Linked DNA regions of Panacibacter microcysteis. The main gene of each other region encodes a partner of the protein of the gene in region 2 in a complex. Links are inferred from orthologs where the notes say so. Each region holds a gene or a part of one and is shown on either strand. Other genes may lie near its edges. The genes, in order: tsaE and tsaD.

Region 1 (15,404 bases), on a different replicon or contig from region 2:
CCGGGGCTTTCACCGGCAGACAAGGTGGTAAAATTGAATGGCATGCTAAAGGACTATTCCGCAAAACACAACATTGTGTATCTTGATTATTTTACGCCTATGAAAGATGAACGCAATGGTTTAAAGGCAGACCTCACTTACGATGGCGTACATCCTACATTAGCCGGGTACAAAGTAATGGAGCCACTGGCGGAGAAAGCAATAACAGAAGCGATGAAAAGGAAATGATAAAAGTGCGCACCAGCAACAAAACTATTGGTAATTGTTCCCGAATTTGTAAGAGCATGGCTACAGCGAAGCCAACGTCTGGTTAGGCCTTACTTTGCCTTTGTACCATGTAAAGTCCGGCAATAACAAAGACCACACCAATAATAGTATAGGTTGTAACAGGTTCACCCATAAGTACGGCGGCAATACAAAAACCGGAAATGGGGCAAAGAAAGAGCCAGAAAGAGGCTTTTACAGGGTTTGCCCTCAAGAGATACAGCCACAACTGCACCGCGAAAATGGATACGGGAACAGCAAGCCACAGAACGCTCCCCAGCCAGCGTAAATCAAATACATTTTCAGACTGATCGTAAGAAGTAAATAAGAAGGGTAACAGGAAAATACCGCCCAATAAGGTTTGCCATCCATTGATGGTAAGTATATGGAGGTGGTTCCATGTGCTGCGGGAAAAATACAAGGCACCGGCGGAATAAGAAATCATGCTTATAAGCAGTATAAGTAAACCAGCGGGTGTTGCATAACTTTCCTGCAAGAGCGGGTAGGCCGCTATAACAATGCCAGCAGAGCAAAGGAACAGACTGCCAATTGTTTTAAAAGTAACAGGCTGTTTTAGCCACACAGCCGTGATGATGCTGATCATTACAGGATTTGTACCAACAAACAAAGACCCCAGCCCGGCAGAAACATGCTGCATGGCTATTACATACAGGCCCAGGTAGATTGTAACATTCAGCAGCCCGTAAACAGCCAGTTTTCTGAGCTCGGCGATTGAAGGCACCGGCTTTTTAAGTATTGCGTGTGCAATAAGCAGCATAACTAATGCAGCTATGAAAAAGCGTGGTACAGCTATAACAAAAGGCTGCGCAGATGCTAACCCGATTTTGGTAGCGGCGGACGCTGATGACCATAGTATGGCAAATAATAACCCTGCTGCAACTGATGTAAACCCATTTGCTTTCATAAACTGTAATTACGCATTACGATTGGAACGATATAAAATTGTAACAGTACTGATACATTGCCGATTGCATATACCACCTTAAAATTGCTTAAGCCCAAGTAGTAAAAATTCTACAGAATTATAATATTCTATTCTATTTATCAGCGATCATTTACGTCGTTACTTTGTACTGTTGATGAGCGAATAGTGAAGACTGAAAATAAAGTTCGAAATAAATTTGGTGTTTTTCATAGGTTAGCAACGGCCGGTTCTGTCTAGAGCTGGCTCTTTTTTTTATTTCACAAGCTTTACTAGAAATTGTGATTAACATTATATCCGATGCTGAAAAAATCTGGTTCGCCTGCTTTTAGGTATTTCTACTGATTTTTTGTCTTCTGTATGTTTCCTAACAAATACTCTTGCATTTGAGGTAAATAAATGGTAGATTTAGTTACCAAAATTAATCTGTTTACCTAATCATTCCTTCCACTTCAATTTACAAAAATGAACACCAGATTTTACCTGCAGTTGGCGTTTGCCATGTTCGCAAACTTATATGCTCATTCGCAAACGATAGAAAAAAAAATGAGTTCGACAAACGGAACCGTTTATAGTGTCCATAAAAATTCAGGTACCTACTATATCGGCGGCCAGTTTAACTATGTTGGTCTTATGACAGGCTCTTCGGCTCTTGTTACTAAATCTTCTGATTATCCCGACATGGATTTCCCGGCATTTAACGGTACTGTGCGGACCGTAGTTGCTGATGGAGCTGGCGGTTGGTTTATTGGGGGTACCTTATACAGTTACGATGGGATAAATACAAATAGTCTTGTGCATATTTTACCAAATAAAACCGTAGACCCCGCCTTTACAGTTGTAGTCAATGGTTCAGTCTACAGCTTGTTCCGCTATGGCACTCAGTTGTTTGTGGGGGGCACTTTCACAACGATAAACGGAGTATCTAGAACTTACATCGGGGCTGTTAACACCTCAAATGGCAGTACTTTAAGTTTTAATCCGGCAGCAAATAGTTATGTATACGCTATTTCCGCCGATGTCAACAATGTATATGCAGGGGGTTCATTTACTACTATCGGCACAAAAAGCAAAGCTTATTTCGCCGTTTTGAATAGAACGACAGGCGTTGCAAAAAATGGATTTATTACTCCAAACAGTACCGTTTATGCTATAGAAAGCAAAGGCGACACACTCTTAATTGGAGGCCAGTTCACACAAACGGGCCTTCAAACAAATTATGTGTCAGCGTTAACTGATACCTCCGACATAGCAAATACAGATTTCCCATCAACAAACGGAATAGTAAGAGTTATAATACCAGATGGCGCCGGCGGCTGGTATATCGGGGGCAGCTTTTCTCAAATAGGCGGCGTTGCAAAAAACAACCTTGCGCGAATAAATGCTTCCAGATTAGTGGTTCCTGGTTTTACCGCTAATACGAATGGTGAGGTGAGGACATTGCTTCGCGCAGATACGAAATTATACATCGGAGGTTCATTCTCTACCGTAAATAGCACATCCCGTGAAAACGCGGCAGCAGTCAATACGAGTACCGGTGCCCTGTTTGGCTGGAATCCGGCGCCTAATTCTACAGTCTACACACTTGCTTCAATAGATACTGCTATTTATATCGGCGGTTCTTTTACCACAGTAGGAATATCAAATAAAAACCGACCTTACCTTACAAGGGTTAATAATACGACCGGGGCTATCCTGGAAGGTTCAATTAACGCAAATAGTACAGTAAGTAAAATTATTGCCAGAGGAGATTCTTTATATGTAGGCGGTTATTTTTCCAAACTTGGTTTTCGTACAGATTATTTGTCAGGCATCAAAGTTGGATCGGGTATTCCCGATCAATCGATGCCTTCAGCAAATGGCGAAGTGAAATGTATTATTGGAGATGGTTCAGGAGGATGGTATATCGGCGGAAGTTTTACTGCAATTGGAGGCCAAACAAGAAGCTATCTTGCGAAAATAAAAGCTGATAAGACTATAGATATAGCTTTTAACACAGTACTTAACGGAGTTGTTTATGCCATTGCAAAAGATGGAACCAATTTGTATATAGGAGGTTCATTTACTACTGTAAACGGATCATCAAGAAATTATATCGCCAAATTAAACTCGTCAACAGGTGCTGTACAAACATGGGATCCGTCCGCAAACTCATATGTTTACTCTCTAACATTGAAAGACACGTCCATACTTGCCGGGGGAATATTTACTAATATAAAAGGAAAAAACGCTTATAGATTTGCCGCCTTATCAAAAACTAACGGAAATGTAATAAGTGGGTTTGCAGGATTTAACTCAAATGTCAATAAAGTTTCCATACTTAATGATACGATATTAATAGGAGGAAACTTTTCACAAACAGGTTATTATAGCCCTTATAGCGCAAAATTGAATACCATTAATAGTAATCCTGATATTAAATTTCCTGCTACAAATGGACAAATTAACGATGTTGTAAAAGATGCGAGTGGTAATTTATATGTTGCTGGTTCATTTACACAAATCGGTGGCGTTAACCAGGCATATCTTGCCAAGTTATCACCGGCATTTGAAGTAATAACAGCATGGGCACCTTCAATAAACGGAGAAGTTAAAAGCATAGCTTTAACGGGCACAACGCTATATATAGGCGGCAATTTTACTTTCGTAAATGGTACATCTAAAAGTTATATTGGAGCATTGAATACGGCTAATCCAGGCAGTAATAAAACCTGGTCAGCGACTCTAAATGGCGCCGTATACAAAATATTATTTGATGGAATCAATGTCTATGCCGGCGGCACCTTCACCCTTGCAAATAGCACAACCACAAGAAACAGGCTCGCAAAGTTTGATGCATCCGGCGTACTGGACGCACTATGGAATCCGGATGCAAACAGCACAGTACAGGATTTGGCTTTATCTGGTGCAAATATTCTTGTAGGTGGGAGTTTTACTACATTAGCTGGTATTGGAAGAAGTTATATAGCAAAACTCAATACTACAAACGGAGCATCTTTGAATTGGGCAAATGCTAACAGTACGGTTTATGATCTCTTTGTGGATGGTGCCAATTGCTATGTAAGCGGATCATTTACAAGTCTTGGTGGCATTACACGTAATCGTATTGGATGCGTTGTTATTTCCAACGGCAACATCACCGGGTTTAATCCAGATGTCAACAACACGGTTTTTAAAATTGGAGGTAAATATGGTTCTGTCTTATATTTTGGTGGTGCTTTCACAAACGTAAGTGGCCTTGTTCGGAACTACGTTGCAGCATCAAATATTTCAACTAGTACTCTTCAATCCTGGAATCCAACAGCAAACTCTACCGTCAATTCAATGATACTTGACTCTTCTTCTACTAATATTTTTGTTGGCGGAAGTTTTAGCGCCTTCAAAGAAGTTAGCAAAACGTATGCAGGCATGCTAAGGTATTCAACGGGAAGCTACACAAACTGGACGCCCTCCATTGACTACATTGTCTACGACATTACTTCGTCAGGAGGAAAAATTTTCATAGGTGGCGATTTTAATACGGTTAATGGTGTTACAAGAAACGGGATAGCTGCCTTTAATAGTTCTACTGGTGTATTAGACCCAATGAATATCAGCCTTTCACGAAACGGAACGGGTACCTCGGTGTCAGTCCGTGCTTTGTGGGCTACACCTACGATCATCTATATTGGCGGGGATTTTGACAAAGCCGGCACCTTTACAAGATACAACTTCGCCGCTGCAAACGTTACAAACAACGCTATTGCAACTACTAATGCATCTCCTGATGGCACTGTAAACGATATTTATCTAAACGGCACAGACATCACCTACGTTGGCTATTTTAATTATAGCAATTATGCTAACCGTAGTTATCTGGGGTTATTTAGACGTTCTAGCGGAATAGCAACAGCATGGAATCCCATATTAGATTATTATGTGTACGATCTTTCTGCGAATAGCAAAAATTTGTATGTAGCCGGACCCTTTAATACCGCTAACGGTGTAACACGCAATGGTGTCTGCTCCTATCGTCTTTCAACAGGTGCCATTAACGGGTGGAATCCGAATTTATCTTTGAATGGCCAGGGCAGTTACGCTGATTGTTACGCCGTAGCCGCAAACGATTCTATGGTATATGTCGGCGGAAATTTTGATAAAGCTAATACTACATTACGCGGATTTGTTGCAAAAATATCAGACCTGAACGCAGCAGTTCAAAGCTGGAATCCTAACCTGAATTATTACCCGTACACTATAGCCCTTAACAACAAGGATGTACTACTCGGAGGTTATTTTACTTTTACAAAATATAACGCCAGAAATTACCTTGGTGCCTTATCAAAAACCACCGGTTTGATGAACTCATGGAATCCAACGCCCGATTATACCGTTTATGACATAGCTGTAAATCATAATAGAATCTTTGCGGTCGGTTCTTTTGATAACGTTAATGGTCAGCAACATACCGGTGCCGCTTGCTTTCTATTGAACACGGGTGCTTTACAAACATGGAATCCACAATTATCACGAGCTGGGAATTATAGCTATGCGGACTTGTACACCGTATTCGCAGATTCAACAAATGTGTACCTTGGAGGATACTTTGACGAGGCCAAGGGTGCAACAAGAAACAATGCCGCTGCTGTAAATGCAGTAAACGCAACGCTGGTTAACTGGAACCCCAACGCTAATTATTTAGTCCGCACTCTCACAATAAATGGTTCTGACATTGTTTTGGGAGGTGAATTTGATTTCTGTAAAGGTGCTACACGTACAAATCTTGCCGCTATAGATTCTGCAACAGGCCTGGTAACTTCGTGGAATCCTTCTCCCAATGGAACTATTTATGCAATTTTACGCAATGGAACCAATGTATATGTAGGAGGTAACTACAATACTATAGCAGGAGTAGCGAGAACAAGTCTTTCTGCTGTGAACGCAACAACAGGATCAGTAACGGCCTTTGACCCCGTTGTACAAAACAATGCTTCCCAGGGTACTGTATACGCTTTAGAGTATGATAACGCAAGCTCAATCCTTTATCTTGGCGGAACCTTTACAACCGTAAAAAATACCTCCCGCAACAATGCCGCTGCAATAAATGCTTCGGCTGCACTTCAGTCATGGAATCCAAATACAAATGGGTCAGTAAATGCTTTAGCTTTAAGTACGAGCAGTGTTTATATTGGCGGCAGTTTTACCTCCGTTAATGGCGCTACTTTACGCAACAGACTTGCATCACTTAATAAAACAACAGGGATTGCGACAGGTTTTAATCCTAACATAAACAGTACTGTGAACGCTTTAAAAATAAGCGGTAATAATCTGTATGTAGCAGGTTCATTCAGTTCTGTAAATAATGGCACTGCTATACGCAATAATCTTGCAGCATACAACATTACTAACAATGCCCTTGCCTCGTGGAATCCAAATGCAAATAGTGGTGTACTTGCGATTACAGCGGTTGCTGACACCGTTTTTGCTGGTGGATATTTTACTACTTTAAATGGAAACACGAGACAATATATGGCCGCAACAAGAACAGCTACAGGCACTGTATTGCTTCCATTTAATCCTGGGCCCAATAACTATATCAGATCTCTTTATCAGTCGGAGAGAAATGTGCTGGCGGGTGGAAGTTTCAATGTTATTAGTGGAAAATCACGCGGTGGCTTTGCTGTCTATAAACTTTCAGGTTCATCATCGGGCAAATCTGTACCAGAAGTAATTTTTGCCGATAATTCGACAACATCTCTGCAAAACAATAGCAAGCTAACACTGTTTCCAAATCCGGTATCCTTTGGTGTAACAACCATTAAGCTAACGGGCATAAAGGGCACATGTAGTATTAAAATTTCTTCGCTTAGTGGAAAACAATTATATATGCAGTCATATAAACATGTGGACAATAACATCGTAACGATTAATGTAGGAAATTTACTACCCGGCACCTACATTGTCAGCGTAATAAGTCGAACAACCACACAATCTGGCACTTTAGTAATTCTGTAATTTAGTAAAAGAGATAAAAGAGGCTGTCTGAAAATTTTGGACAGCCTCTTTTTTTAACCCCTACTAAACAGAAAGATTTACCTCTTCTACGTTTATTTATTATAATCAAAAAAACATCACCCTCCCCTGTTCAGGAAACAAATATTGTACACCCGTTGTATTCGCGTCTGATAATTCTTTCTGTATAATGGCCTCTGCGTTTTCTGCAGGTTTTATGTGTGTAATAACAACATTCAAATGCTTCATATACACGCTGCCGGCATAGCCTGCTAAAGTATGCAGCTCAGCGGTAAGCAGAGCAGGCGTAAGGTGGCCAAATAATTTATTGAGCGGCTGTGCATTTGTGTAAGACACTTCAATGAAAATACCTTTCAGCTTGCCGGCCGCTACCAGCGGAGCTACAGTTTTCCACAACACAGAAAGGTTTTGCGCATGCTCTATCGTATCTGCCCCGGTATCTCCCAGGTACAGTAAATAATTATCTGCATGCCTGATGAGAAAAGCAGTGCTTTCAAAAGGTTTACCATGGCTGAGTGAATATGCTGTTACAAACATATTTGTACCGGCGAGTGGTGTTTCTTTCCCCTCCTGCAGGGATGCATAATGGTATTTATTGAGTAAAGGCTTTTCCCCGGCGTCTGTAAAATTTGCCCAGCTTTTCCAGGTAAAATAATTGCTCTTTAAAACATCGAGACAATAATCCATGCCATAAATATTTTTTGCAGTATCATCCGGCGAGTTGATAATAAGCCCAGCAAGATGATCGAGGTGCGCATGCGAAATACAGTAACCCTTTATGTTTTGCTTCAACACAGTAGTTACGCTTCTGCCAGGGAATAAGCCGTTATTAACCGACTGCTGAATGCCTGCATACAAAGTGCCTGCATCAAAAGCTATATAATCCGTTGTTCCGGCTGCAGCAACCATATAGGCAGATAAATTACTTTCATCAAGCCCGCCTTTTACACCTAACGGAATAACCTGGAATGCCGGCTCCTGCGCAGATGCATTCAATATCCACGCTACGCAACACAACAGGTACAACAAAAATCTTTGCATCATTTTAGATTATGTTATTTACAATCTATTCTTTTATATACCTGTGTAAATTGCACTTCTGAAGGATTTTTAAACACAAAACGGTTGTCTTTTTCCACCATCTCTCCAAAACCTTCTGTAAGGGTTTCACCATCGAGTTTAAACATTACCTGTCTTGCAGATAAGGTTCCCTCTGACCTGAATGTATAGTTAGCTGTAAGAATGTTATTGACCAGTAACCCTTTAAACTTGCCTTTGTTATCATCTTTTTCATACATATTGTATTCAAGTTCGCCAAAGACAAGCGTATCCTTAATGTTTAGTTTAATATAGACGGTATCTCTTTGTACAACACTGCGAAAACATACCTGGCCCGGCAGTGTAATATTATTCGTAGTTGAAGTGTCTGCATTGTTGTTATTTGCCGCAGATGTACCGGCCGGTTCATTTACCAGCGATGTGGAATCTTCATGAGCACTTGTCTGCCGGTCGCCGTTGTTGCATGCCATAACGGTAGCAACCATCAAAAACAATAAAACCTTTTTCATACAATTTATTTGTGCGAAAATAACAAAGAGAATACCAAATAAAATGGCAGGAGCAATAAGTATGAAGGATCATGTAGCCGGCAGCGGCGCAGGTGGCATCGCCTGTTGCCACGCTCGGTTCAGGGTTCCTCTTTTATGGCAGCTGCAGTTCGCGGTTTAAACTGCGCCATGCAACAAACCAACGCTCATGCATAAGAGATGTGTATCAGAAAAACAGGAGATCTTTCCTACCCGAAGATGACAACTGGGGACTTATGCCCAGGTCTGCGCATTTGTTCAAAAAGTTTCAACAGTTGAAGAGTGCGACGCAAGGGACGATGCCACAGCCACTATAGCCGGGCTCACAAAAAAATCAATGCCGCAATTGCACGCTGTTGTCTATAACAATATCCTGTTGCTTCTGCAAACCCAGTGTATGCTGCATAAATTCGTCGATTGCAAGTTGCACACTGCGCAGGTCTTTTGATTTTATATAACTGCCCAGCACATGATCGCCGGTATTTGGCAATGCTTTTTTCTCCTTTTTTACAGAAGACACTTCGTCAAACATCTTAAGCATGGCAGCTACACTTACCACACTATCCTGGTGTATGGAGTCTTTGTAGTAGTAAAGCAGGAGCAATGGCTGCGTAACCTTTTGAAATGTTTCTTTGGTCATGGTCGTTTCAAGCAGTTCCTGCAACTGTACCGCTGCCTGCAAAGGATAGTGGTGGTACCAGTAGGCTTTGAAGATATCCCGGTCATCGGAAGATGTAACATGATCATCACCTGTAATGGCTTTTGCAATCTGCAAACCCCAGGGATTGTTTAGCAGGTATGCCTTGTCGTTAAAGATGGCCACGTTGGGGCTCATGAGTACGAGCGCATCTATATCTTTTGGAAAAGCAGCAGCAAGCTGCAAGGCATTTGTGCCACCGGTAGATGTACCCATAATGATTACTTTATCACCAAGTTGCCTGCCTATGGCAAGCGCCTGTTTGGCAGATTCCCAGTACGATTGCGGTGTCAGGTTGATCATCGGTTCTGCCGTATCGAGCCCATGCTCTGAAAGCCTTGCCAGGTAAAGGTTATAGCCATATTCTTTTGCAATGGTGGTATGTATGGGGTTGCCCTCTTCAGGCGATGCTGAAAAGCCATGCAGGTAAACAATGGCATACGGTGTCTTTTGCTTTAGTGAATCATTGGCCCATATGATCCGGGCTTCATTACCGGGCTTAAGCTTATGCACGGATTCATTGCTGCGTACAAAATGTTCCAGTGTTGCGCTTTGTGCAGGTACCGCAGGCATAGCCAAAGAATATTCCGGTGTTTCAGGGCTGGGGCCTAAGAGGTAGATGATACCCAATATTAATATTATAACAAGCAGCCATTTCAGAAAACGCATACAAATATTTTGAAATAAATCTAAGTAAATTTTTTACTGTTTCTCTCAACACCGTAATGGTATTGCAATAAAAAAGCTGCCGGTTTTTTGCGCCGGCAGCTTTTCATTTTTATAGTTCTCTATTTCATCATAATGGTGTGTTTCTCTGTTTTTGCACCCAGGGTACACACAATATAATACGTACCCGGAGGCATGCCTCCCATATGTAAGTGCCCGTTGTTGATTCCTTTTGTGGCATACATAGAAACTTCTTTTACCAGTTTACCGGTTTGGGTAAATAACTTTACACGCATGGCTCCTTCTGCTCCGGCACTAAACTGTAGTAACAGGTGGCCTTCTTTTGAAACCGGATTTGGGCTCAGACTGGTTACCAGTTTATCATCATTCACATTGCGCGTTTGCATTAATATGTTCGAATACTCTGCATTGCCTTTTTTATCAACCATCTTTACTTGGTAATACACGTATTTTTCTTTTGCATCATTATCTGTGTAACTATATGCATTACCAGCAGATGGCAGAATGCGTTTAATTTCCCGGAAGCTGTTGCCATCTGTACTGCGCTCTACAGAAAAATACGCAATATCTGCTGCTGTTTTTGTTTTCCAGTTTACCTGTGCCTGCAGGTCATTACCACTAAGTGTAATATCACTCAGTCCGGCGCTCAGCGCTGCTGTTACCCGAATGGTACCATTCATACCTATTACACCATGTGGGGTGCATTTATACTTATACGTACCGGCCACCCGCAGTACATACCTGAAACTTTTATGCGCAGAATCCATTATGCGGTCCCATGCTACTGCACCGGCCGGAATAGTTACAGAAGTAGTGGTATGGTTACCATTTTTCCAGACAAACTGTATCGTATCCATCACTTTTGCATTCACCGTTTTAGGCTGAAACTGGAAATCGGAAACATTTACTTTGATGATCGTAGCAAAAGCGGCAGAAAAACTGCACATAAAAAGCGCAGCAATAAACGTAAACTTTTTCATGGTTGTATTTTTTAGATTTATGACAGGCATTATAAAACAGGTAAGTGAAACTTTGAATAAGCTGTTAGTTGTTGATCAATACGTATATGACCGAAACATACATAAAAGATATAATGTATATAAAGCTGCCGGAAGAAAGGGCTGCTGAAAAGGCAAAATAAGGTGCTGAACCCGCATAAAATTTATAAGGGCAAAAACGGGCAGTTAATTCGGGCCGGCTAAATGCCAGCACAACATCATTACAGTTGAAACATGTTATCGCCTGCTTGCAATAAGCAGGTTAAGATCGGTAAACTTTAAATCGAAACGCTGACTGATGTAAAAATTGGTAAGATGGCCCTTGTACATGTACACGCCATGCCGCAGGTTAAAGTTGTGCCATATCATAGCGTCCAAACCGCCTTCATCACTGGCATCCAGTAAAAGCGGCATCAATACATTGCTGATTGCATGGCTGGCGGTTCTTGCAAAACCACTCGGTATATTGGGCACACAGTAATGAATAACTCCGTGCTTTTCAAATGTAGGGTGCTGATGTGTTGTTATCTCGCTGGTTTCAAAACAACCACCACGGTCTATGCTCACATCAATAATGATGCTGCCAGGCCGCATAGCCATTACCATTTCTTCTGTTACAACAATCGGGCTGCGGCCATTTTCGTTACTCAGTGCGCCTACAGCAACCTCGCAGGTTTTTAATTGTTTGGCAAGTATACGTGGCTCCAGTACACTGGTCCATACCCGTACACCAAGGTTATTCTGCAGGCGCTTTAAACGGTAAACGTTGTTATCAAACACTTTTACTGATGCACCCATGGCTAGTGCAGTTCTGGTGGCAAACTCACCAACCACCCCCGCGCCGATAATGATCACTTTTGTAGGCGGAATACCACTTATGCCACCCAGCAAAACACCTTTACCATTGTTAGGGCTGCCCAGGTACTGGCCGGCAATCAGCATTACGGCACTGCCGGCAATCTCGCTCATACTGCGCACAATCGGGTATGTACCGCTGTCGTCTTTCAGGTTTTCAAATCCAAAAGCTGTAATGCGCTTCGCCATCATTTGTTCAATGATGGTTTTCTTCAAAACAGAAAGATGAATAGGAGAAATGATCGTCTGGTTCATCTGCAGGTGCGGAAGATCCTGCTCTATAACAGGCGCACTTTTTATCAGTATCGGCGCTTTATAAACTTCTTCTTTTTCGTAAGCAATTCTTGCACCGGCATCACTAAAATCCTTGTCAGTATATTTACTTCCCTCACCGGCTTTTGTTTCCACAATTACTTCATGTCCGTTATCAACCAGTACACCCACGGCATCAGGTATAAGCGCCACACGGTTTTCCTGGAAAGCCGTTTCTTTCGGCAAACCAATATGCAGGCTTGCACGCTTTGATTTTATGTCTAATGTTTCTTCTAACGTCTCGTAGCTGAAAGATGTACTTACAATAGGTTTTGATGTAGCCATTGAAATGGTTTGATATTTACCGTTTAAGTAAAATTAAAACAAAATTATTCACAGAAAGATTTTATCGTACCAGCAGCAGAACACTGTGGCATCGCCTGTTGCGTCGCAAGCACTTTATCGTTCGGAACTTTGGGCATCTCCGGTGTCCGTGTACATGCTTCTTGTATTTTCATCTACCAGCGAAAGGTAGATACGCAGTGTATCATCGGGCAACAGTCCGGGTGCCTTACCGGGCCATTCCACCAGGCACAAATGGCCGCTCAAAAGGCAATCTTCAATACCTGCCTGTATCGCCTCTTCTTCATCTTTCAGCCGGTACCAGTCCATGTGATAAATGGAACCTGCCATCCCGCTTTTATACTCATTAACAATAGCAAATGTGGGGCTGCTCACTGCATCTTTCACCTGCAAAACGTCACAGAGCGCATGTATAAAAGTTGTTTTGCCTGCACCCATCTCTCCAAAAAACGCCCATACTTTGTGTTGCTGATGGTTTTGCCACATATCCCCGGCAACCTGTAAGATGTTTTCCCTGCTAAAATTTACTGTCATTACAAATAAATAAAATTCTCAAAGCATTTATTACGGTTATGTATAATACTAGAGTAGCGCCTGTACAATAGTTCGCCATTCCTCTTCTAATGAAGTAGCTGGCCTCTTACTGTTTGCCCTGCGGTACCAGTAGTCAGCATTCCACGTGTCTCCTTCTTTCCTGTGCAAATATGCATGCACCAGGCAGGCCTTGCTGTCGGTAAGGCTGTCAACAAGGCTGTGCGCTGTAGCCCAGTCTCCAGCAGCATCATACCACAACGAGTTTAAGCAGACTGAAAGACCAGCAGGTAGTTGCTTGTCTTTTACACTGTGCACAAATGCGTCGAAATCCATAAAGTAGTGTTTTTGCCAAAATTAGGCTATAACACTTTTGCACCATTCAATTACAACTGCGGTGAAAAATCACATTGCGCGGTGTGAAAAATCACATCGGAATATGTGAAAAATCACATTTTTTGAAAGGAATGCGCGGCGTAGTATTGCATTGTCCTTTTTTCAACCACCCAAACACGATTTATATTTTGTAGATCAACCGTTGTGAATCTGTGAAAAACACCATTTTTTCCTTTACCACAGATTTCCCAACTATTTTTCCACCATACCTGCTTATTTGTTGCTGTTACACCTATTTATTAAACTCAATAATATGTGCAGAAGCATAAATACTTTTATCAGGTTTTATATATTTTACATATAACCTGGCTTTCCTGCCCAGGTTCATACAGGTATGATGATTTTTTATATCTTCTTCTGAATCGAGCGGCTGCAGTGAAGGATACCAGAGAAAATAACCCGGCCTGTCAAGCAGCAACTTTGGTGTTGTCCATTGTTGCGCATTATTACCCGCACTAAAGTCTTTGTTTTTGTTGAAAGAGATGTAAATACTGCTGCCTGCCCAGCTTGGCCCGGTTACATGCCCCATAAGCATCACCCAACATTCCAGGTAATTGTTCCAGCTTACGGAAGGCCCCCAATGAAAACCGCCCTCCGGTGAAGAAGCCGCACTGCCACCCTTATCCATCGGTATTTGCAACGCTGCAACGGGTTTACCGGCGCCGTTCCACGGCGCATTAAAGTTTGTGCCATCCCAGCGCTGCGCTTTTCCCTGCGGGTTATCAAGATCGTTTAGCGCTATACGTGCAACGCTGATGCATTGACCACTCCATTCTGTCTGCCTGTTATAAGTGGCAGAATCATATACCTGCGGGTAGCTGTATTCACCAAAGAAAAGGTACAGGTAATCGCCCGACCTTACGGCCGATGGATCCCCGACACCGCCGGCAAATGTGTTGGAAGTATTGTGTGGTTTCAAGATCATCCGGGGCTGCAGATCTTCAATAAACAATCCTTTGTTTTGCCAGCTATGCCCGCCGTCTGTTGATTTGGCTATACCTATACGGCACACCGCCGCAGGTGAAGTGGTGCCCTGCAAACCCTGTGGCCACAGGTAGTTTTTATACCCCTGCCCTGTTGCACTGTCGTAAGGCAGGTTTTGCGGGTAGTTCTCGTTGTGGTAAACCGCGTATAATGTTTTGCCTGACTGATCTTTATCACTCTGGTACACGGTTTCAAACCACATGGCACCATGGAAACCAGTGTCTCCTCTTTTGGCTACGGGTGGTAAAAGTGGCATATGAAAACCTGTTGAATCTGCAGCAAAAGCTTCTGCCGCATTGTGCCCGTCTGCAAAACGCAGGTCGTGTGCATTTCCCCACAGCGTATCTTCTCCATACTTACCGGGGAAAATTCTGAAGGTATCTCCTATCCACGCTTCGGCCATGTTACAATCAACAAAAGAGTTAAACAACACCGTATCTGCATTACTTAAAACAAAAGACGGGTTTACATCTTTTGCTATTGTACCCGTGTTATTATTACAGGCTGCAAAACATAATGCAGCCAATAGTGCAAGGTTTCTTTTTTTCATGTGGCAAATTGTTGTGCTTATATATGTGCATGAAATTAATATTTATTAGAGAAGATTGAAGCCTGTGTAAAACATAATCCTGCAAAATAATTGTGTACGTTAGCATGAACAAACCGGGTATGGGTATAGAAAACAAAATACATACAACAAATTATGTTGACACCTTTATAGAAGTTGCAGAAGACTGTCCTGCACAGGTAAGCCAAATACCCAAAGCAAGAGGTGATACAAAAACAATTGCTCAAATGCAATACGACCTTATTGCCAAAAACCCTTACAGGTTTAC
Region 2 (15,527 bases):
GCTGCAAGACCTGCAGCGTTTTTTTCTTTTTGCAACCATACTACTAATGCTATTATTTACAGACATTTTAGTAATTAATGTATTTAAAAGCTTTTGAAATAAGAAATCCCAACCATCTTTACAGACGATTGGGATTTACAACTTTACCTTTTCCTGTAGAGCGTACGGGAATCGAACCCGTGATTCCTCCGTGAAAGGGAGGTGTCTTAACCCCTTGACCAACGCTCCGTTCCCTTGTTTTTTGGGAGTGCAAAAATAGGAGTCAATTACAATTCCGCAAAATCTTTTTTAAAATATTCTGCAATCGTTATCAATTGTTTTGGTAACTGCCGCCGGAACGCCACAGTTCATAAGCATTACAGAACGATGAACGTAATGCGACGCAACAAAAGCTTAATTCATATTCTACAGCCTGTAAACAAAAAAGATCATGTTTTTTAGCTGTATTCAACGTAAATTCGCAACGCTTTTTAAAAACTAAACAATTAAACATGAGCACAGTAAAAGTAGCTATCAACGGTTTTGGCAGAATAGGCCGCCTGGTATATCGCCAGATCTTTAACATGGAAGGCATTGATGTAGTGGCAATCAATGATCTTACCAGCCCCAAAGTGTTGGCTCACCTGCTCAAATATGATAGCGCACAAGGTCGTTTTAACGAAGATGTAAAAGCAACAGAAAATTCTATCGTTGTTAATGGCAGCGAAGTAAAAATATATGCACAAAAAAATCCTGCTGAAATTCCATGGGGCCAGCACGATGTAGACGTAGTACTGGAATGTACCGGTTTTTTTACAGATAAAACAAAAGCTGAAGCACACCTTACTGCCGGCGCAAAACGCGTTGTAATATCTGCACCCGCAACAGGTGATCTGAAAACAATTGTATTCAACGTTAACCACAGTATTCTCGACGGTAGTGAAACAGTAATCAGTTGTGCATCCTGCACCACTAATTGTCTTGCGCCAATGGCTAAAGTGCTCGAAGATTCTTTCGGCATTGTAAACGGGTTAATGACTACCATACACGCCTACACAAACGACCAGAATACACAGGATGCGCCGCATGCAAAAGGCGATCTTCGCCGTGCACGTGCAGCAGCGCAAAATATCGTTCCAAACAGTACAGGTGCAGCTAAAGCAATCGGCCTTGTACTTCCTTCATTAAAAGGCAAATTGGATGGTTCTGCACAACGTGTACCAACCATTACAGGTTCTTTGACTGAGTTAACTGCCGTACTGGGTAAGAAAACCACTGTTGAAGAAGTAAATGCAGCAATGGAAGCAGCAGCCAACGAAAGCTTTGGTTATACAACAGATGAAATAGTAAGCACAGACATTATCGGCAGCAGCTTCGGCTCTTTGTTCGATGCTACACAAACACGTGTACAAACAGTTGGCGATGTTCAACTGGTACGTACAGTGAGCTGGTACGATAACGAAATGAGCTATGTAAGCCAGTTAGTACGTACGGTACATTATTTCGCTGGTCTAATAAGCAAATAGTTTGTGTTGACCAACAGAAGCAATACTATGATATTTTCGTTGTGTCACTCACTTGTACTTAATGTTCTCTATTGAACTTTCATACAGCCGTAGTGTGTAAACGCTACGGTTTCTTTTTTCACCTTATAACTTAAAAAATGAAAATCAAAAACATTGAAGGGCTTACTGTTGATGAAATGAAAAGGGAAGTAAGTAACGGCGCAAAATTTGTAATTTACCGTTACACCATGTCTTTCCTGATCATAACACTTAGAAGACCGTCAGACATTTATTTTGTAAGATCTCATGAAAAGCCTCTGGTTAAAGGTTTACCTTTTACATTTCTCACTTTAGCTTTAGGCTGGTGGGGAATACCATGGGGCCCAATCTACAGTATTCAGAGTCTCGCAAAAATTTAGGTGGTGGTGTAGATGTAACAAATGATATTGTTGCATCTTTAATCAGCAATAATCCAATGGATGAAGTACAGGTTCATTTACCTAACTAATTTATAATCGTAAAACGATAAACTCATGAGCAAATTCTCCGATCACAACTTTGCAGATGAAAAAGCATTGATCCGTGTAGATTTCAATGTGCCTTTAGATAAACAAACCTTTGCTATTACAGACGACACCCGTATGCGTGCCGCTGTGCCTACCATCAAAAAGATTCTTGCAGATGGTGGCAGCGTAATATTAATGAGCCACCTCGGCCGTCCAAAAGAAGGCCCAGAAGATAAATACTCACTAAAGCACATAGTATCTCACCTCGGGGAATTGTTGGATGGTGTAACTATTGAGTTTGCAGATGATTGCATTGGTGCACAGGCTACCGAAAAAGCCGCAGCATTACAACCCGGACAGGTGTTATTGCTGGAAAATCTGCGGTTCTACAAACAGGAAGAAAAAGGTGATGAAGCTTTTGCAGAAAAGCTATCGAAGTTGGGGGATGTTTACATCAATGATGCATTTGGTACAGCACACCGCGCCCATGCCTCCACTGCGGTCATTGCAAAATTTTTCCCCGGGGAGAAAAAAATGTTCGGCCTAGTGATGGAAGGCGAGGTTAAAAGTGCAGAAAAAGTATTGCACCAGTCAGAAAAACCATTTGTGGCCATTATTGGTGGAGCAAAGGTTTCTGACAAAATACTCATTATCGAAAACCTGCTTGAAAGGGCCACCGATATTATCATCGGCGGCGGAATGGCTTATACATTTATGAAAGCCCGTGGCGGTAAAATAGGCAACTCGCTTTGTGAAGATGACAGACTGGATACCGCCAAAGATCTGTTGGAAAAAGCAACGGCAAAGGGTGTAAGTATTCATTTGCCGGAAGATTCCGTAATTGCAGACAAATTTGATAAAGAAGCAAACACTAAAGTTTCTGTAAGCGACGCCATCCCGGATGGCTGGATGGGCCTGGATATTGGTCCTAAAGCGCAGGGTGTATTTGCAGAAGTGATCCGTAAATCAAAAACCATTTTGTGGAACGGGCCGATGGGTGTTTTTGAAATGGAAAAATTCCAGTCAGGTACAAAAGCAATTGCTGACGCAGTTGCTGAATCTACCGAAAATGGTGCATTCTCCCTGGTAGGCGGCGGAGATAGTGTAGCTGCTGTTAACCAGTTTGGATATACCGATAAAGTAAGTTATGTAAGCACAGGTGGTGGTGCCATGCTCGAATATTTTGAGGGCAAGGAATTACCGGGTATAGCCGCTGTTAACGCTTAACGGTTCCTCATAGATTTTTTTAAAGCCAACATGCAAATAAAAGCACGTTGGCTTATTTTTTGCTGGCAATTCATGGCGTTATAATCGCAATCCGTTCGTGATTTATTACGATTTAAACACATATGGGTTGCATAAACTTTTGGTGAAAAGTATCTTTACATCAGTTAAGAAAACACCGAAAGATTCAAAAATTTAGCAGACTACTTTTGGATTTGGATATTGGAACAAGCAACCTATGGAACAAAAAGAACAAAGTGGCCCCGTAAGGTCACTTTTTTTTGTGCTCAAAGGTCCAGAAGACCGGCATTATCTTTTAACCGGACACCGCTGATCTGTAAGCGTAATGACTCTCTGACCAGGTAAAACATTTTTTCTGCGGCTGCCTGATAACCCAGTCCATCGGGCCTTATATTGGAAATGCAATTGCGTGCTTCATCTGTTAACCCTGCTACCGGGCAATAGGTTAAATATGCGCCCATGCTGTCTGCTGCAGTTAAGCCCGGTCTCTCTCCTATCAGGATCAAAGACAACTTTGCCCGTAATAAATTGCCTGTTTCATCGCTTATTGCAACACGTCCCTGCTCTGCAATACAAAAAGGCGCGACAGTTATCTGCGCCTTTTCCAGCATGGGCATAAGCAGCGCTAAAACGTTTACTGCATGCAGGTTTACAGCTGTTGAAGACAAACCATCTGCAATGGTAATGCACACGTCATAGCCTTTGCTTTTGAAGTTCTTCAGTTTCACCACAGCATCTTCATCAAGTCTTCTGCCTAAATCCGGCCGCTGCAGGAATGACTGCCGGTCTGAAGCTTTGCTGTGTATAAAAAAAACCGGTAACTGGAACATTTGCAACGCGGTAAATATTCTTTCTTTTTCGAGATAAGAGAATACAGCATCCCGTGCGTGGGCATGTGCCATTTTAAAATCCAGTGCCTGGCCAACGGGTAACGACACACCGGTGCGGCCCAACGCTATCCTTGCAGCGGTGAAACTGCGCAGTGCACCCCATTCGTCTCTTTGTGTTATATGTTGTTGCGGTTCTGTCAAAATACGTGTTGCAAAAGTTTGTGTGTGTGCTTAACCGGTAAAGGATTTCCTTCCGCATCTATAATTTCATGCTGCATAAGCCATCGTTCAAACTCAGGTGCAGGTTTAAGTTGCAATGCTTTTCTTACATATAAGGCATCATGAAATGAAGCTGACTGGTAATTAAGCATAATATCGTCTGCACCTGGTACACCAATAATAAAATTACATCCTGCTACACCCAGCAGCAGCAGCAGGTTGTCCATATCGTCCTGGTCTGCTTCTGCGTGATTGGTGTAGCACACATCCATACCCATTGGTACGCCCAGCATCTTTGCGCAGAAGTGATCTTCCAATGCGGCACGCATAATCTGTTTACCATCGTACAAATATTCGGGTCCTATAAAACCTACCACTGAATTGACAATATGTGGTTTAAAATGCCGCGCCACTGCATAGCTTCTCGCCTCGCAGGTTTGCTGGTCGACACCTTCATGTGCGTTGGCGGACAATGATGACCCCTGCCCGGTTTCAAAATACATAACATTATTGCCGGTAACGCCCCTGTGGAGTGAGAGTGTTGCATCGTATGCCTCCTGCAGCAGCGAAAGATTTATACCAAAGCTGCTGTTTGTCTTTTCTGTGCCGCCAACTGACTGGAACGCAAGATCTACCGGTGCACCCTGTGCTATTAGTTCTATTGTTGTTGTAATATGGCACAGTACACATGACTGCGTGGGTATGGAAAAACGGTTTATCAATTCATCGAGCATATGCAAAAGCCTGTGCACATGTGCGGGACTATCTGTAGCCGGGTTAATACCAATCACGGCATCGCCGCTTGCATACAACAAACCATCTATAATACTGGCAGCTATACCTTTTGCATCATCTGTAGGATGGTTGGGCTGCAACCTGGCTGAAAACCTGCCCCTGAGACCAATTGTATTTCTGAAACGCGTGACAACCTCGCATTTTTGGGCTGCGAGTATCAGATCCTGGTTGCGCATGATTTTACTTACTGCGGCAATCATCTCAGGCGTAAAGGCATACTGTAATTGTTGTAACAACCGGGTATCTGCAGCATCACTCAGCAGCCAGTCGCGCAAAGCACCCACGGTAAACGAAGCAATGGTGTTAAAGGCGCTGCGGTCATGCGTATCTATAATGAGCCTTGTTATTTCATCAGCCTCGTAGGGAATAACAGCCTCGTTTAAAAATGTAGTCAGCGAAACATCTGCAAGGCACATCTGTGCAGCCACACGTTCTTCGTATGTATCGGCAGCTACACCGGCCAGCGCATCTCCGCTGCGCAGGGGCGTTGCCTTTGCCATCAATGTTTTCAAATCATTGAAGTGATAGGTATGATTTTTTACCGTGTATTTATATGCCATAGTATATACAAACTTATGTTGCAGGGGCACTATCTCATTACTGCCTGTTGCACAACGGCGGTATTACACGATTGTTGCAAACGCAGTATCGTTGTTGCCCAACTGTTATGACGTACAAGAGTGCGACGCAACAGGCGATGCCACAACGTACAGGTGCCGGGATCATGAAAAAACTAACCCGTTTCTTCAACCACTGCGAGTAACTCATCGTTTATTGGCTGCCTGTGCTTTTTCAACGCTATAAAAATGAACAACGCTATAATTAACCCTGCAAAAAATATTATGCTTAACAATGGATTGTACCAGATGATGGCGACAAGGCAAACGACTGAAAGCAACAAGGCAATGACCGGAAACCAGGGATAGAATGGTGTTTTGAAAGTACCTTGTATGCCACCCTGTTTTTTAAGTTTAAGTAAGCTCATCATACTTATACAATACATTACAACAGCGCCGAGGGCTGATATGATGATGACCTGGTTTGTTGCACCTGTATAAATTGATATAAGCCCTACCACTCCTCCTGCAATTAAGGCCCAGTGCGGTGTTCGGTATTTTTTGTTTACCGCACTTAGTACTGCGGGCAAAAAACCGCTTCTCGATAACGCAAAAATCTGTCTTGAGTAACCAATGATCAACCCGTGAAAAGATGCGATGAGCCCGAATAAACCAATGCCGGCAAAGATTTTTGTCCAGCTATTTGTTTTGCCCAGTACAATACTGATTGATTCGGGCAGGGGGTAATCGATGGTGCTTAGCTGCTGCCAATCGCCAACACCGCCGGAAAAAATCATGACCCCCAAAGCCAGGATAACCAGTGTTGCTATACCCAATATATAACCTTTGGGAATATTGCGATGTGGTTCTTTTACTTCTTCTGCAACCATTGCCACGCCTTCGATACCGAGGTAGAACCACACAGCAAAAGGCAAAGCGGCAAAAATGCCTGTAACACCAAAAGGCATATTGTTGCGCATAAAATTATCAGCACTGAAATGCGGGGCAACAATGCCCATAAAAATGAGTAATTCAACCACCGCGAGTATGGTAACTATAAGATTGAAAACAGCAGATTCTTTAATGCCAAAAAGGTTGATGAAGGTAAATATTACATAGCAGCTCACAGCCGTAAACGTTACAGGAATTTCGCTATGTAAAAAATGCACATAACTGCCCAGTGCAAATGCGATGGCGGGTGGAGCAAAAACAAACTCAATTAATGTTGCATAGCCTGCCATAAGCCCGCCCAGCGGGCCATAAGCTTTGTATGCATACGCAAAAGGACCCCCGGCATGTGGAATGGAAGTTGTTAATTCAGTAAAACTAAAAATGAAGGTGATGTAGAGCACGGTTACCAGGAGTGTTGCTATGAGAAAGCCAACGGTACCGGCCACACCCCAGCCGTAATTCCAGCCAAAATATTCACCTGAGATAACAAGCCCTACTGCCAAAGCCCATAGGTGAACCGGCTTCAGCACTTTTTTTAGTGCAGTAGTTTGGTTGCTCATGGCCTTGAAACTACTGATAAAAAAGATTGTAAAAAAATTGAAGAAGTTTTTTTAGAGTGAGCGACAGTACTACTATTAAGCTGCTGTTGTGTCACTCACTTGTACTTCCGGTACGTGCATCAGCTCTTGCGATCAGGGTTTACCTGCGCAATTAGTTTGCGATTTCAATAAACAATCAGCCTGCTCCTGATGATGGAATCTTTTGACATCGATTTATCAAGGTTGTAAAAAGCATTTTCCCAGTCACCATAGTTAGGGTTAGGCAATACGATAAACCGGTTGCCAAATTCCGCAGCAAGGATTTGTGTATTTTTCAGCCGGCTGTCAAACTTTTTGTCATCATACAGCACACTAAGATCTGCAAGGTTGTCGCCACAAAGCATAACTATTTCATGGGTCTGCAAAATGCTTTGCCTTCTGGGCTCTTTGCTGGATGTATTGGTAAGCAACAGCAGGTGTTGATCATCTGCATTGGGAAAGTTGTAACGCTGCAGGTTTTTCAATGTTTGTGGCCGGTCACTTTCAGCGCGGTTGGTTACATAAAACACTTCTACCTTTTTTGATGCAGCATACCTGAAAAAAGTACAGGCACCGGGAACGGTATCTGCGTTTGCCAATGAGGTCCATTCATTCCATGACTTTTCATCGAATGTTTCACCCGCCAGGCCCTGCTTTACTGCATATGGGCTATTGTCTAATACGGTTTCATCAATATCTGTAACAATAGCCAATGGTTTTGTATACTGCTTTGTTAGAAACTGATCTAGCCGGAGTTGCGCTATGTTGTAAGCCTGGAAACAAAGTGCCTTATACTCCGCGGCCTTTTGCTGGTACATGGCGGTAAACAGCTTTCCATCGGCAACGAGGTTGCTTTGTACAGGAATTGACGGTGCGGCGGTGGATGGTGCTTTTTGAGATACACAGGCGGTAAAGATGATGCATATTAATAAAACAGAGTTCCGGATATTCATAGATGTTTGTTTTACCATTCGGCTCTTGCTGCAGGGCTTGCATCAAGCGACGCGAAGTCGTTGTTTAAAAACTTGTAATAGGCCGTTATTGCGATCATCGCAGCATTATCAGTACAATATTCAAATGCAGGTATAAATGTTTGCCAGCCATGTTTTTTACCCGTTTCTGCCAATGCCGTACGCAAACCGCTGTTGGCACTTACACCCCCTGCTATACAAACATTTTTTACACCTGTTTCTTTTACCGCTTTCTTTAATTTTTTCAGCAATATGTTAATGATCGTGTACTGAACAGAAGCACACAGATCAGGCATATGCTTTTCGATAAAATGTTCATCTTCTTTTTTACGTGCCTGCAAAAAATACAGTACCGATGTTTTTAAACCACTGAATGAAAAATTGAGTTCGGGTATCTGCGGCTCGGCAAATTTAAATGCAAGCGGGTTGCCTTCTTTGGCGTATTTATCTACCAGCGGGCCGCCTGGGTAAGGTAAACCCAGTAGTTTGGCGCTCTTATCAAAGGCTTCACCTGCGGCATCATCAATTGTTTCGCCGATAACTTTAAGATCGTACGGAGAATTTGCCAGCACAATTTGTGTATGGCCGCCACTAACGGTTAAACATAAAAACGGGAAGTCCGGCTTTGGTTCAGCAATTAAATTGGCCAATACATGCGCCTGCATATGGTGTACTGCTATAAGCGGCTTATCCAGTGCCAGTGCCAGTGATTTGGCAAACTGTACCCCTACCAACAGGCTGCCAATAAGCCCGGGCGACTGTGTAAAGGCTATCGCATCAATATCCTGCAGGGAGAATGCCGGATGACCAACCCCCGGTGCCTGTGCAATTTTGGCTGCAGCAGCCTTTATTGCGGCATCTGCTACCGGTACAATGTTTTGCATATGTGCACGGCTGGCAAGCTCGGGCACTACACCGCCATATTTCTCATGTACTGTTTGATTAGCGATAAAATTGGACAATATTTTACCATTGATACATACAGCGGCAGACGTTTCATCGCACGAAGATTCGATTGCCAGTATGCGTATATCCTTCACCGTTTTTTTTGCAGTAGCCTGCTGTTCGTTCATGCTGTTCACAGCAACAAAAATAATATTAAGTAGTTGTAGTAATACACTTTGTATTATAGTTACTAAATGACTAATTTGCCGCCGTGGTAACACATGGCTTCGCTTCGATCTTCGGGTTTGCCCGGCAAATTTGCTGCAGTTGAAGCGTGCGACGCAACAAGCGATGCCACCACTACCAATGCCGGGCTCATAAATGTTTTTACCATGCTTATCGAAAAAAATTTCTATACCATTGAAGCGTTTAGTAACGAATCAGAAACTGTAAAAGCTACGGTTGCAATCAACAAGTTGCATGAAGTGTTCAACGGGCACTTTCCCGGAACGCCTGTGGTACCCGGTGTTTGCATGACCCAGATGGTAAAAGAACTGACTGAAAAAGCGGTTGACAAAAAATTGCTGCTGGCAAAGGCGGACCAGCTAAAATTTCTCTCTGTTATTAACCCGGCGGAGAACAATATTGCCACAATAGAAGTAAAATACAAAGTGGCCGAAAATATGGTTGATGTAAACGCAACCATTACAAATACTGCGGCTACGTGTTTTAAAATGAAGGCACAGTTTACTGTTTTGTAGAAATGACTTTTACCACGCTACCGGTTTTTTTCAGGCATTAAATAGTTGATGAGGTTGAGTGCAGGGTTGGTCATGAACGTAGTGATCAGTGCCATCAATACCATCATAGCAAAAACCTGCGGGGACAGGATACCAAGATCGTAACCAATATTCAGCACAACAAGTTCCATTAAACCGCGTGTGTTCATCAGTGCGCCGATTGACAAACTGTTTTTCCATGTTTGTCCTGTAACCCGGGCTGCAACCATGCTGCCGCCAAATTTACCTGCTACCGCTACCAGTACAATCCACATAAAAGTGATCCAGAGATCACCGTCGTTTAGCAACCCAACCTGTGTACGCAAACCGGTAAACACAAAAAACAGTGGCAGCAGCAGCACAAGGCTTACATCTTCTATTTTATCAATAATGGTTTGCCTGAAGTTTATTTCTGCGGGCATAATGACCCCTGCCACAAAAGCACCAAACAGTGCATGTACACCTATAAGTTCTGTGAGGTAAGCAGAGAGCAACATAACCATGAAAACGATGGCCATCATCGACCTGTTGATAACTTCTCTCTTTATATACAAACTGCCGAGTTTTTTTAGCAGCGGTCTTACCACCGCTACCATCAAAACGATATAGGCAGCCACAAGCCCGATTGTAAACAAAATGTTTACCGAATTATCTGCCTTTACTATAGCAATTAGTGCTGCCAGAATGCACCACGCTGTTACATCGTCTGAAGCGGCGCATGTAATGGCCATTACACCAAGGTCTGTTTTGCTAAGATTGCGTTCTTTGATAATTCTTGCCAGCACCGGGAATGCGGTTATACTCATGGCAATGCCCATAAACAATGCAAAAGATAAAAATGAAATGCCTGCTGGTGAATAAGCCTTATACATGAACAATGCCAGGCACATACCCAGTGCATATGGTATAATAATACTTGCATGGCTGATAACGATGGCAGACCTGGCCTGCCTGCGGATGATGCTGATATCCAGCTCGAGGCCTATTACAAACATGAACAGGATCAAACCAACCTGGCTGATGAACTGCAGATTACCCATTGATGAAGCCGGAAAAACAAATTGTGAAACATCGGGCATACATGCACCGAGTACTGATGGACCGAGTACCACGCCGGCTACAATTTCTCCTACTACCGCGGGCTGACCAATTTTGCTGAAGAGCCAGCCAAAAATTCTCACTGCCGTTACAATCACGATAATTTGTAACAACAGCACCGGCAAGGCAAGGCCGGCACTGTTGATGAATGAGTCTCTAAATGCTGCATAGGTACCAGCAACTGTTACATTCGTGTTTTTATTCCCTGCTTCCAGCAGGCGGCCATGCTGTATAATATAATATGCAGCCAGTGCAAAAACGAGTAGCATACCAACATAAAAAAACAATACAGCATTTTTTTTCATGGCTATGAAGATAAAAAAACAGGTTGCTTTTGCAACCTGTTTTAGAAAGTGTTGTTTATTTTTTTACAAACTTACCAAGCGCTTTTCCTGCATCTGCATAGGCTTCCATAATACGGCCACCGGTATCAAAATCGTAACCACCAAATGTTCTTCCCAAAGCTTTTTCAACAGATATTTTTGCTATAATGTTGGATGGGTTTGCAGTTTCAACGATCCATACTTCGCCATCTATGACTGCATTTTTACGCATTACGCCTACGTTAAAGCCAGGCTCAGTAAACGTTGTTTTAAAGATCAGTGTATACTTTGCATTCCTGCTTTGTGATTTTTCACTGTACTCGGTAAACAGTTCAATAAATTTCGGTTCAAATTTATCTTTGCGGTCATCTACCCATGCTTTTGCCCAGCGGTCTCCCCTGCCATCTTCTTTGTTGTTGTACTCTGCTGTTTTCTTAGCCACATAGTCTGCTTCTTTATCAAATTTTCCCACACTCATATTGTCGTAAGAAAAATCAAAATTTAAACTCGTTTCAGATTGAATGGCATCTAAACTGCCCTCAATAAGTTTTAGTCTTTGCGCAGTTGCGCTGCCGGCAGTAGCTATCATTAAGCTGATACCTGCCAGCGCTGATAAAATTTTCATGATTGATTGTTTATTCTTGGTTTAAATTAAAGGCTGCTTTTTTTGGGAGCCCGGCTGCATTGCTGCTATGTAGCCCCGGTTGCGTCGCACACTTGTACAAATGAATCTCTATTCTGCATGTGCCATCTTCTTCAGCGTACAGCAGCCGGTTTAATGCAGGTAGCATTATATTTTACTTACCAGTATTATACTATGCTGCCACTGCCGGTAGGCGTTATAGATTAAAACGTTTGTACAACCGTGCCACCATGCGCCATGCCGCAGCATATGCTGCGGAATAGTTTCTGCCTGCAGTATTTGTGCAGCAAGCCACACCGCTACGGCCGATGCCGTTGCATAATCGCCCGTCATATGTTTGAAACGTGCTACTACAGGCGCGTTGCAGACGGCGACAGCTTTGTTATAAAGCAGTGCCGTACGTTCATCACCTTCATCACCGCTGAGTAAAAGCGTTGATCGAATATCCACATTGTGCGCCTGCAAAAAATTATACAGCCGCTCTTCAAGTATTCCAGTGTTGCCGGTATGAAAAAAATCAAAGGCGGCAATTCTTACTGCCGCGTTGTTTGCATTATCGTTTACCACGAACATAGCTGCACCTTCTCCGGCAATCGTACCGGTTTCGCTGCCATCGTATAGTGCATCGCTGGAGATATTTTCTTTCCTGAAACAACCTGCCAGTACATCAACATTGTAGTTGTATGGTGATATAACATCTACACCACCTACCATGAAATTTTTGCCGGGATTTTCTTTTACAAGCATGGCAGCATCCAGCAAAGCATTTTCAAAAGAAAACCCGCGATGTACATGCGTGCTGTTATAGCTTTTATTGCTGGTCATTAAACTGATCTGCGATGCCACTGCATTGGCGGTGCTTTGCACAAAATCTCCGGGTGTAAGCAAGCCTTCCTGGTATTCTACCATCTGGTTAAGAAATCTTACACTTTCTTCCATACCGCCATTGGCGGTTCCTATAATAATGCCATCAACAAATGTATGCTCCAGTAATGGCAAAGCTGCCGCTATACCGATTTTTACATTCCGGCTCATGCGGCGCAGTACCCCGGGCGGAATGTTTTTGTAAGCGGGTTCTATTACCTTCAGTTTGTTATCGCCGGTAGTATACAGATGCTCTATATCAACATTGCCAAATGTTTGCTGCGGAGATATACAGGATGACTGGTGTATATAAAGCATGGTGTGATTATTTGCGCATTGATGCCATATATGCTACAGATGAACGGATTGCGACGCAACAGGCGATGCCATGAAAAACCGCTGCCGGTATCTTAACTAATACTTCGAAAAAATGAGTGATGTACAATTACCACCAAAACCAAAAGAATTACTCATTACATGTTGCAAATGCTTTTTTTGATAATACTGCACCGGTATTAAACCTGTTGCAGCAATCGCTTCTCTAAAATGCAATGCAGGGTAAAGCTCCTGGTTGTGCAGTGATAAAATACTATACACAGCCTCTATGGCACCGGCAGCACCGAGCGTATGGCCCGTATAGCCTTTGGTAGAAGCAAATGCGGGTACGTGGCCAAATACTTTTTTCATTGCCACACTTTCCACCTCATCATTGTTTTCGGTAGCAGTGCCGTGTGCATTAATAAAATCAATATCGCCCGGGGAAAGATTTGCTTTTGACAAGGCTGCATACATGGCAGCCACGGGGCCATCGCCCTCAGCAGATAAGGACGAAGGGTGATATGCATCATTTGCATTGCCATAGCCTTGCAACACCGCGTAAATAGTTTTACCCGCGGCATCTGCTTCTTTCTCCAGCACAATATAAGCTGATCCTTCGCCCAGGTTAAGTCCCTTGCGGTCTTTGTCGAATGGCCTGCAAATGTCGTCGCTTAATATGCGCAGTGCATTAAACCCGTTGATGGTAAATTTTGCCAGGGTGTCTGCACCGCCAACAATTGCTCTCTTTGCAAAACCGTGCTGTATAAGTTTGGCGCCGTACATGATTGCGTTGGCAGATGACGAACATGCGGTATTGAATGTATCTGTGATGCCATTCATCCTGTACCTGTCCTGCACATAGATGCCAACAGAAGCAGCATCGTAAGAGGTCATGTATTCAGTACCATTTGCTGTGCTTCGGGTATCGGCATACAATTCATCTGTAAGGCACATGCCGCCAACAGTATTGCCACTGATAAAAGCAGTATTCAAAGAACTGATGTCCGATGCAGGCAAACCGCTGTCTGCTACTGCTTCGTTAAACGCATGCAATGATAGTAACATGGTTCGTGTAACACCAGGTTCACTTGCATGAAGCTGTTCTTTTAGTGTACCAGTTGTTGTTTTTATTTCGCCAAATGGCATAAGACCGGCAAACCGTGTGTCAATATTCCGGAGCGGAGTTATACCACACTGACCATTTACAAGTGCCGTCCTGTTTGCGTCAACAGTATTGCCAACAGCACTTATAACGCCTATTCCGGTAACAACAATGCGGCTCAAATGAGAAAGTTATTTTGTTCTGTGTTTTTCGATATAGTCAACCATGGTATTGATATCGGTTAATATTTTGCGCCCTTCTTTGGGGTCTTTTATTTCAATACCATATTCACGGGAAAGCAAAACAATCAATTCAATGGAATCAATAGAATCAAGTCCTAACCCTTCACCAAAGAGCGGCTCATCATCTTTGATATCTGCCGGGGTAACGCTGAGATTCAAAAACTGAACGATCTGTTGTTTTAGCTGCTCTTTCAAAACACCTGTTTCCATTGTCATTTAGATAAGATTTTTTCGCTTCAGGCCCCACACAGTCAGCAACTGTATAAAGACCGTTATGGCAAATAAAGATAAAATATTCGTTATAATGTCACTTAATTTTCCGCCCTCCAGGAACAAGCCGTAGTAAGCTTCTATACACCAGTGCAGCGGGGAAATGTTCATGAGTATTTTAAACGAAGCGGGCATTACAAAAGAAGGTATCATAATGCCGCCAATAGCAGCAAGCAACACTACTGATACTGCACCAAAGCCATTGGCCTGCTCCTGTGTTTCGGCAAATACTCCAATACAGATTGCATACCCCGCGGCGCACCAGCCACAGGTAAACGTTACAAGCAACAAACCCAAAACATCTCCAGGAATATTGAGTGGTGGTAACCCTAGCAGCGGAAATATCCAAACACCGATTGAAAAAATAACAGCGGCCTGTAAAATGGTTACAGCAGTGTAGGTTATTTGTTTGGATAATAATGAAACCAGGTAACTCGTGGGCAATGTTTTTAACCGGGCAAAACTGCCATTCTGCTTTTCCCTTACCACAGCACCGCCAAGGGAAATAACAATAAAGAACATTGCAAAGATGGTCCATGCAGGAATATTGTGCTGTGAAGCATTGGGTATATTCCTGCTGCCATCTCTCGAGACAGGTATTTCATTTACCTCCACGCGGTTGTTGATCATTTCATTTTCCAGCGAATCGGGTACTGCTGCATCATTCAGGGAACTGTAAATGGTTTGCAGTATCTTTTTATTTTCCACTATCTGCAATGCGCTCCTCAAAGTGCCTTGTATAGACTGCCTGAAAGCTGTTTGCAAAACAGGATGATAGTAAAATGTAACGGGTGTTACATGCAGTGTTGTTTTGCCGGCACTGTCTTCACTTACACCAAGGTCATTCAATGCTTTGGAAGCCACATA

The links.
Region 1: the proteins of tsaD (region 2) and tsaE are in contact, whole or in part, in a crystal structure (PDB 6N9A), measured with the Thermotoga maritima proteins. The link is inferred for Panacibacter microcysteis from one-to-one orthologs. Residues at the interface, in WP_004082750.1 of Thermotoga maritima: Cys10, Asp11, Arg49, His50, Leu82, Gly84, Gly135, Gly136, Glu154, Thr155, Leu156, Asp157, Asp158, Ser159, Glu162, Asp165, Lys166, Arg169, Leu170, Tyr175, Lys213, Thr214, Leu217, Tyr218, Gln221, Arg222, Asn324; in WP_004082108.1 of Thermotoga maritima: Leu37, Gly38, Lys46, Lys57, Val59, Lys60, Ser61, Thr63, Phe64, Thr65, Leu66, Met67, Val69, Pro71, Tyr82, Arg83, Leu84, Asp86, Asp88, Phe89, Asp93, Ile128, Asp130, Glu131, Arg134.

The regions. Positions count from the first base shown.
Region 1 is NZ_JADWYR010000001.1:236,163-251,566, forward strand. Bases 11,473-14,191 are described here. They hold tsaE (tRNA (adenosine(37)-N6)-threonylcarbamoyltransferase complex ATPase subunit type 1 TsaE), read right to left. Parts: upstream 13,192-14,191; coding sequence 12,754-13,191; downstream 11,473-12,753. Other genes in these bases: I5907_RS01040 (alanine dehydrogenase), read right to left, coding at 11,473-12,639; I5907_RS01050 (hypothetical protein), read right to left, coding at 13,240-13,524; I5907_RS01055 (hypothetical protein), read right to left, coding at 13,817-14,191. Also shown: I5907_RS01005 (GDSL-type esterase/lipase family protein), read left to right, coding at 1-228; I5907_RS01010 (DMT family transporter), read right to left, coding at 311-1,189; I5907_RS01015 (beta strand repeat-containing protein), read left to right, coding at 1,673-7,201; I5907_RS01020 (MBL fold metallo-hydrolase), read right to left, coding at 7,307-8,263; I5907_RS01025 (hypothetical protein), read right to left, coding at 8,275-8,787; I5907_RS01030 (alpha/beta hydrolase), read right to left, coding at 9,140-10,171; I5907_RS01035 (plastocyanin/azurin family copper-binding protein), read right to left, coding at 10,291-11,169; more of I5907_RS01040, read right to left, coding at 11,425-11,472; more of I5907_RS01055, read right to left, coding at 14,192-15,118; I5907_RS01060 (DUF6157 family protein), read left to right, coding at 15,223-15,404. UniProt on the Escherichia coli protein: Required for the formation of a threonylcarbamoyl group on adenosine at position 37 (t(6)A37) in tRNAs that read codons beginning with adenine.
Region 2 is NZ_JADWYR010000003.1:95,232-110,758, reverse strand. The notes cover bases 7,170-10,011. They hold tsaD (tRNA (adenosine(37)-N6)-threonylcarbamoyltransferase complex transferase subunit TsaD), read right to left. Parts: upstream 9,210-10,011; coding sequence 8,130-9,209; downstream 7,170-8,129. Other genes in these bases: I5907_RS19825 (cation:proton antiporter domain-containing protein), read right to left, coding at 9,800-10,011; I5907_RS19830 (ApeI family dehydratase), read left to right, coding at 9,303-9,782; I5907_RS19840 (5'-nucleotidase, lipoprotein e(P4) family), read right to left, coding at 7,312-8,118. Also shown: gap (type I glyceraldehyde-3-phosphate dehydrogenase), read left to right, coding at 492-1,505; I5907_RS19865 (hypothetical protein), read left to right, coding at 1,643-1,903; I5907_RS19860 (phosphoglycerate kinase), read left to right, coding at 2,018-3,217; ethanolamine ammonia-lyase subunit EutC, read right to left, coding at 3,502-4,266; I5907_RS19850 (ethanolamine ammonia-lyase subunit EutB), read right to left, coding at 4,263-5,639; eat (ethanolamine permease), read right to left, coding at 5,813-7,147; more of I5907_RS19825, read right to left, coding at 10,012-11,203; I5907_RS19820 (hypothetical protein), read right to left, coding at 11,259-11,846; I5907_RS19815 (beta-ketoacyl synthase chain length factor), read right to left, coding at 12,012-13,046; I5907_RS19810 (beta-ketoacyl-[acyl-carrier-protein] synthase family protein), read right to left, coding at 13,143-14,330; I5907_RS19805 (phosphopantetheine-binding protein), read right to left, coding at 14,340-14,606; I5907_RS19800 (ABC transporter permease), read right to left, coding at 14,607-15,527.